DNA from 3 places in the Sphingobium sp. HDIP04 genome. Region 1 is predicted to be linked to each of the others. Evidence: riboswitches for the same ligand, from Rfam matches in the RefSeq annotation. Region 1 holds a riboswitch; each other region holds the start of a gene.

Region 1 (2,258 bases):
GTCCCCCGTCGCCTGGGCGTGCGCTGCCACGGACAGAGTCAAGGCGGCCCATCCCGCAGGCCCGCGAACCAACTTCCCCAAAACGCTCAAGCCCTATCCCCCAAACCCTGCCGGATATGTCCGTGCAAAGCCCCCTTTTGCATGATCGGGCCGTCATAACGCCCCCCGACGCCGCGCCGCAAGGCGAAACGCGCCGGGCAGGGGCATGTTCGCCCGCCTCCTGTCCAGGAGCAAACCAGAAAAGTGACAGTTGGGCCCTTGTTTTTGGGCGATACAGGCGGCCGATCCGCCGCTATGGTCGCCAGTGATCAAGCGAGTTGCAGCGCCGATCATAGAAGAATGGAAGACGTCATGCTGAACATGCCCTGGGACCAGCCCGCCACCATGATCGACCTGGACGGCAAGGCGCCGATCATCGGCACGATCCGCGATTGCGCCCAGCATTTCGCGATCTTCAAGCCCCATGCGAAGGAACAGGCGCGCATCCTGTTGACCCAGCCGGTCCATCGCGAAGGTCGCAAGACGCGAACCTGGGTGCTGGAGCCGTGGGAGATCGAAAAGCTGGTCGAACGGCTGAGGGCGGAGGTGCATTGAAATAGGATCGTCGTCCCCGGCGCTGCGAGTCCTGCGCCTCCAGCGCCTCGCCGGGAGCGGCGCGTTGGCCCTGCCCGACGGAAGAAGTCGTCATTGCTCCTCTTCCCATTTGCTCGCCCAGCCTCTATGCACGCCCATGAAGGCCGGTTTCGGCTGGCCTTCATGATCGCGCCGGTGCCCCTTCAGGGGGCTTAATAGGGAATGCGGTGATGAATCCGCGGCTGTCCCTGCAACTGTAAGCGGCGAGCGAGACGCATAGCGATCCTCCGCACATGCGGCAGGATCAGCCACTGGGCCGGACGCTAAGTCATGCGAGGCCTGGGAAGGCCATGCGCCAAGCCGTGACCCGCGAGCCAGGAAACCTGCCTGCGTCTGGTCGCTCTTGCCATGGTCCAGGGGATGGCCGCGGCACGGTCCTCCGTCTGAGCGACGCTTCACGCAGCGGGAGCTGCTGTCCGCATGCCGGGCGCAAGAGCGTCCGTCCGGCATGCAGGCGGCTTCCGTCCGGTTCGCAGACGCCGACGGGGATCGTCCCTATGACCATATCGTCCCATGCGCCGTCCGGCCGCCTGCGCCGCCGCGCCGCCGGCATGTTCGCCGGGCTCCTCGCCGCCAATCTGGCCGCCTGGATCGCGGCCTTCGCCATTTTCGCCGGCGACCCCGTCATGCTGGGCACGGCGCTGCTGGCCTGGAGCCTGGGCCTTCGCCATGCCGTCGACGCCGATCACATCGCCGCCATCGACAATGCGACCCGCAAGCTGATGCAGGATGGCCAGCGGCCCCTTGCCGTCGGCTTCTGGTTCGCCATCGGCCATAGCGGCATCGTCCTGATCGCCGCTGTCCTCATCGCCTTCGCCGCCAATGCGCTGAGCCGGGTGGAGGCCGCTGGAGCCATTGGCGGCACCATTGCGACGATCGTGTCGGCAACCTTCCTCTTCGCCATCGCGGCGATGAACCTGATCATCCTGCGATCAGTGCTCAAGACCTTCAACCATGTTCGAAGGGGCGGCGCCTATGTCGATGAAGACATGGACATGCTGCTCGGCAGCCGGGGTCTTCTGTCGCGCCTCTTCCGGCCGCTTTTCCGGCTGGTGACGCGAAGCTGGCACATGGCGCCGCTCGGCTTTCTCTTCGGCCTGGGCTTCGACACCGCGACGGAGGTCGCCATTCTGGGCCTGTCCGCCGGCCAGGCGGCCAGCGGCCTTTCCATCGCGACCGTCCTCATCTTCCCCCTGCTCTTTGCGGCGGGCATGGCGTTGATCGACACGGCGGACGGCGCGCTGATGATGGGCGCCTATCGATGGGCGTTCGTGAAGCCGATCCGCAAGCTCTACTACAACATCACCATCACGCTGGCGTCGGCGCTGGTCGCGCTGCTCATCGGCGGGATCGAGGCGGCGGCGCTGCTGGGCGACAGGCTCGGCCTCCGCGGCGGCGCATGGACCCTGGCCGCCGACCTTGGCGATCATTTCAACAGCCTGGGCTTCGTCATCATCGGCCTGTTCGCCGCCTGCTGGCTGCTGAGCTGGGCCATCTACCGCTGGAGAGGTTTCGACGAGATCGAGGTCGCCTCCATCGCCGGCCACCAAGCACAGGGAAATCCCGCGTGAAGAAGATCCCCGCCACCGTCATCACCGGCTTTCTGGGCGCCGGCAAGACCACGC
Region 2 (2,258 bases), on a different contig from region 1:
CTTCGTATCGCGGCGGAATGCCGTGACGGACAGGATCGCCCGGTCGCCGTCCAGCCTTTGGTCGAAGCCGATATCATAGCTTTTCGACCGTTCGGGACGCAGGCCCGCATTGCCGACGTCAGTGCCGTAAAGCTGATAAAGGGACGGGGCCTTGAACCCTTCGCCATAGCTCATGCGGATATTGGTCGCGCCGTTGTTGGGCGTGTAGTTGGCATTGGCGCCGAAGGTAGTCGCGCCGCCGAACTGGCTGTGATCGTCACGCCGCGCACCGCCGGTCAACGACAGACCCGCAAAGGGCTTCAAGATCGCCAGCGCATAGACGCTGTCGACATCGGCCTTGTGGCTTTCCACCGAGCCGAAGCCGGAGAAGTCATAGTCGGGCCGTTCATGTTCATAGCCGAAGACCAGCTTCGCCTGATCGACCGGCTGATAGACGCCCTCATATTCGAAGCGCAGATTGGTGCCCGAATAGCCATAGGGGCCGAATGCGGATGTATAGTCGCGGTCCATGCGGAACCAGGTCACGGCCGCCCGGTTGGTGAGCCTGCCGTCGAACAGCGACAGGTTCAGCCCGGCATAGCCGACATATTGATCGGATTTGGAGGTGTCCGCCGTGCTGTCCAACACGCCGTTGTCGGTATCCAGATCGGCATGGATATAATAGCCGCGCAGGTCGAGGCTGAGGGTATCGGTGAAGGCCAGCTTCAGCTTGGCGTTGGCGGCGATATTCTCATAGCCGTCCTTTTCCGTGCCATTGGCGGCGGAGGAAATGCCGTCGGTGTTGAAATAGGCGATGCCGACGCCGCCCGATGCGATGCCGCTGCCGCCCGAAACATCCGCCTTGGCGTTCAGCGTGTCGCTATAGCCGTAATCGACCGATGCATTGCCCGCGAAACCGGCGGCAGGCGTGCCGGTCATGACGTTGACGACGCCGCCGACCGCCTGGCTGCCATAGGCGATGGAGTTGGACCCCCGCAAAATTTCGATCCGCCGGATATTGCCGGTCAGCAGATTGCCGAAATCGTACATGTCGCCGATGCCGCTGGTGTCGTTGACCTTGACCCCGTCGATCAGCACCAGCGTCTGCGTCGTTTCCGCGCCGCGCAGCGAAACGCCGGTCACGCCGCCCAGGCTGCCGCTGCGATTGAAGCGCACGCCCGGCGTGGTGGCCAGCAGGTCTACGACGCTGACGCTCTGGCGCGTGCGGATGGTGTCGGCGTCGATGACGGTGACGGCCTGGCCGACCTCGTCGCGGGGCTGCTCGATGCCCAGCGCGGTGACGATGATCTCGTCATCATCGGCGGCGAAGGCGGGCGCGGCCGCAAGCAAAGCGGCAAGAGAGAGGGTGGCTTTCAACATTATATCTGTTTCCCTGAGCGTCGCTGCGACTTCATGGCTCAGGGCATCCGCTCATCGCGGTCGGCGCAGGGGGAAGTCGACGCCAGTGCCCTCCCCCGCACCGATGCGGCCCTGCGCCGCTTCGTCGCTCAGACGGAAAACACCGTGCCATGGCCAACCCCTGGGCCAGGGCAAGAGCGACCATGCGCCGGCAGGTCTCCTGGCTCGCGGGTCAACGCAGCGATGCACGCCTTCCCGGACTTGCGTCCAGTGGCCGGTCCATGGACCGAAGTGCATCGCGCTCACCGCTTACAGTTGCAGGGACAGCCGCGGAATAGGACGGTTTCCCGCCCGCACCGCATTCCCGTTTTCAGCCCTTTGGGGGCACCGGCGCGATCTTCTTTGCGCGCGAGGGTTTGTCCCCGCCCGCGCCGCGCGCCATAAGGGAAAGCGAGGACAATGCCAAGCGGCATGAGGAGGGACGGAATGCGATTGCTGGGCGCGGTTCTGGCCGGGGGACGATCCAGCCGCTTCGGCAGCGACAAGGCCTTGGCGATGCTCGATGGGCGGACATTGCTGGATCATGCGGCGGGGGCGCTGGGCGCGCATGTCGAGACGGTCGTGATTTGCGGACGGCGGGTTCCGGGAATGATCGGACTGGCGGACCGGCCGGCGGCGGACATGGGGCCGTTAGGGGGGCTGAACGCCGCGCTGCATCATGCGGCGGCGCAGGGTTATGACGCGGTGCTGACGACGGGGTGCGACGTTCCGGTCTATCCGGACGGGTTGGCGCAGGCCTTGATCGGGGACGGCGCGGCGATCCTGAAGGGGCAGCAACTGGCGGGATTCTGGCCCGCTTCATTGGCGGGAGAGCTGGATGCGCATCTGGCCGAGGAGAATAGCCGGTCGATTTACGGCTG
Region 3 (2,258 bases), on a different contig from region 1:
TCGACCGCCGCCTTGACCGCCACGGCGCCCAGTTCCGGGGCGGAGACGCTGGCCAGTGCGCCCTGAAAACCGCCCATGGGCGTCCGGGCATAGCCCGCGATGATGATGTCCTTGTTCATTTTTCTTTCCTCAGGCGCCTGGGCAGATTCCGGACGGGGCGAAGCGCGGCGTCGCAGGCGAATCGCAACCCTGATTTTCCATTCGCATCGGTTCGCTCTTTTCCTATACCGCCGGGCGCGCAGCCGGGGAAGGCGGCGCGGATTTGCCGTTCAACCCTCGCGATCCGGGACCACGGAACCGCGCCGGTTGGGCATGGCGTCGCCCTCCAGCCTGTCCGCCTTGCGGCTTCGCCGGGCGATGCGCTTTTCGACCAGGAGGAGCAAGGAAAGCAGCATCAGCGCGATCAGCGATCCGACGAGCACGAGCACATATTGGCCCGCCCCGGCCGTGATGCCGACGGCCGCAGCCATCCACAGGCTGGCGGCCGTGGTCATGTTGCGCACATCCCCGCCGCGCACGAAGATAAGGCCGCCCGCAATGAAGCCGATCGCCTGCGCAAGTCCCTGAACCACGCGGATCGGATCCCCGTCCGGGTGCACTTCCACCAATTCGAGCGCCGACAGCGTCAGCATGGCCGAACTCAGCGACACCAGGCCATGGGTGCGCAGGCCCGCATCATGGCCGTTGCGTTCCCGCTCGAAGCCCAGGGCAAGGCCGAGCAGCGTCGCAAGGACAAGGCGGACGAGCGTGGTGCCGAAATCGTTGGCCAACATGGCCATGAAACCCGCGAAGGGCGGCTGCCGTTCCCTCCAGGACGGACGGCAGCGGAAGCCGAGGCCCGACCGCGTCGCCACCCTCCCATTTCCGGCCTTGCGATTGATCGAAGCCGGCTTTATCAGCACTGGCGCGACAGGTTCCCTGCAAGGGGATGAAAAGGGAAGTCGGGTGAAATGCCCGCGCTGCCCCTGCAACTGTAAGCGGCGAGCCTTCCGGCCATCGCGCCATTGAACCGACAGGGTTTCGAGAAGGCGGCCGGACAGCATCGACCCGCGAGCCAGGAGACCTGCCTGACGCCGTCGTTCTTCGACCGGACAGGGTGTGCCGGGCGAACGGGGGTCTCCTCGCCGAGCGACAGCCATCGCCTTGCCGGTGCGACCGCGCGGGGGGGAGTCCTGTCGCCTGCCCTGGTGCCGGCCTGTCCTCCCTTGCCCGGTTCCCGATGGGGCGCATGCCGCCGGGCTGGAGGATGTGGAATGACTGATTTGCGGGGCCATTGCTGATGCTGCGGGCTGTCGGGCCTGGGGCGTCGGTGGTCGTCTGTTCGACCTGCCGTCTTTCGGCGGAGCAGCGGGCGGATGCGGCAGGGCGGCGAGGCGGCGCCCTGCTGGTCGAGGCGCTTCACAGGGTTCGCGACGGCGATCCCGCCTATGCGGCTGTCGCGGTGCAGGACATGCCCTGCCTCTTCGCCTGCGATCGCCATTGCGCGGTGCATGTGCGCGGGACCGGAAAGGTCGGCTATGTGCTGGGCGACTTCACCCCCGATGAGGAAGCCGCGCGGGCGATACTGGACTATGCGGCGCGCCACGCCGAAAGCGAGGAGGGCGTGGTGCGCTATGCCGACTGGCCGCAGGGGGTGAAGGGGCATTTCATCGTCCGCACGCCGCCCGACGGCTTCGTCTGTTCATGATCCGCTTCGTCGACCGGGCCGCCTTTGCCGCCGCTCTGGCGGAGCTTCCCGCCCTGGACGCAGGCGCTGCCGCAGCGGCGGCGGAGCGGCAGCGGGTGCTGACGAAGCCCGCCGGTTCGCTGGGGCGGCTGGAGGAGATCGCCCTGTTCATGGCGGGCTGGCAGCGGCGGGAACGGCCCCGGGCGGAGCGCATCCGCGCCGCTATCTTCGCGGGGAATCATGGCGTCGCGGCGCGGGGCGTCAGCGCCTTCCCGGCAGAGGTCACGGCGCAGATGGTGGCCAATTTCCGTCATGGCGGCGCGGCGATCAACGCGCTGGCCCAGGCCTGCGGCGCGGAACTGGCCGTCGTCGCGCTCGATCTGGAACGGCCGACCGGCGACATCTGCGCGGAGGCGGCCATGAGCGAGGCGGATTGCCTGAGCGCGATCAATGCCGGAGCGGCGGCGGCGGAAGAGGGCCTCGACCTGCTGTTGCCGGGCGAGATGGGCATTGCCAACAGCACGCCGGCGGCGGCGCTCTGCGCGCAGGCCTTTGGGGGTGCGGCGGCCCATTGGGTGGGGCGCGGGACAGG

Evidence for each region. Region 1 has a riboswitch for cobalamin ahead of L286_RS37310 (HoxN/HupN/NixA family nickel/cobalt transporter). Riboswitches for the same ligand answer to the same signal wherever they lie in the genome.
Region 2: it holds a riboswitch for cobalamin, as region 1 does, so the genes downstream of both, L286_RS37010 (TonB-dependent receptor plug domain-containing protein) here and L286_RS37310 (HoxN/HupN/NixA family nickel/cobalt transporter) in region 1, are expected to answer to the same signal.
Region 3: it holds a riboswitch for cobalamin, as region 1 does, so the genes downstream of both, L286_RS37465 (DUF1636 domain-containing protein) here and L286_RS37310 (HoxN/HupN/NixA family nickel/cobalt transporter) in region 1, are expected to answer to the same signal.

What each region holds. Positions count from the first base shown of each region.
Region 1 is NZ_ATDO01000094.1:10,954-13,211, forward strand. It holds gene L286_RS37300 (CHAT domain-containing protein) at 1-42, opposite strand, end outside; gene L286_RS37305 (hypothetical protein) at 352-594, shown strand; cobalamin riboswitch at 752-978, shown strand; gene L286_RS37310 (HoxN/HupN/NixA family nickel/cobalt transporter) at 1,131-2,204, shown strand; gene cobW (cobalamin biosynthesis protein CobW) at 2,201-2,258, shown strand, end outside.
Region 2 is NZ_ATDO01000089.1:2,871-5,128, forward strand. It holds gene L286_RS37010 (TonB-dependent receptor plug domain-containing protein) at 1-1,359, opposite strand, end outside; cobalamin riboswitch at 1,532-1,745, opposite strand; gene mobA (molybdenum cofactor guanylyltransferase) at 1,825-2,258, shown strand, end outside.
Region 3 is NZ_ATDO01000095.1:370-2,627, reverse strand. It holds gene L286_RS37475 (acetyl-CoA C-acyltransferase) at 1-119, opposite strand, end outside; gene L286_RS37470 (MgtC/SapB family protein) at 270-902, opposite strand; cobalamin riboswitch at 895-1,085, shown strand; gene L286_RS37465 (DUF1636 domain-containing protein) at 1,280-1,687, shown strand; partial or broken gene cobT (nicotinate-nucleotide--dimethylbenzimidazole phosphoribosyltransferase) at 1,684-2,258, shown strand, end outside.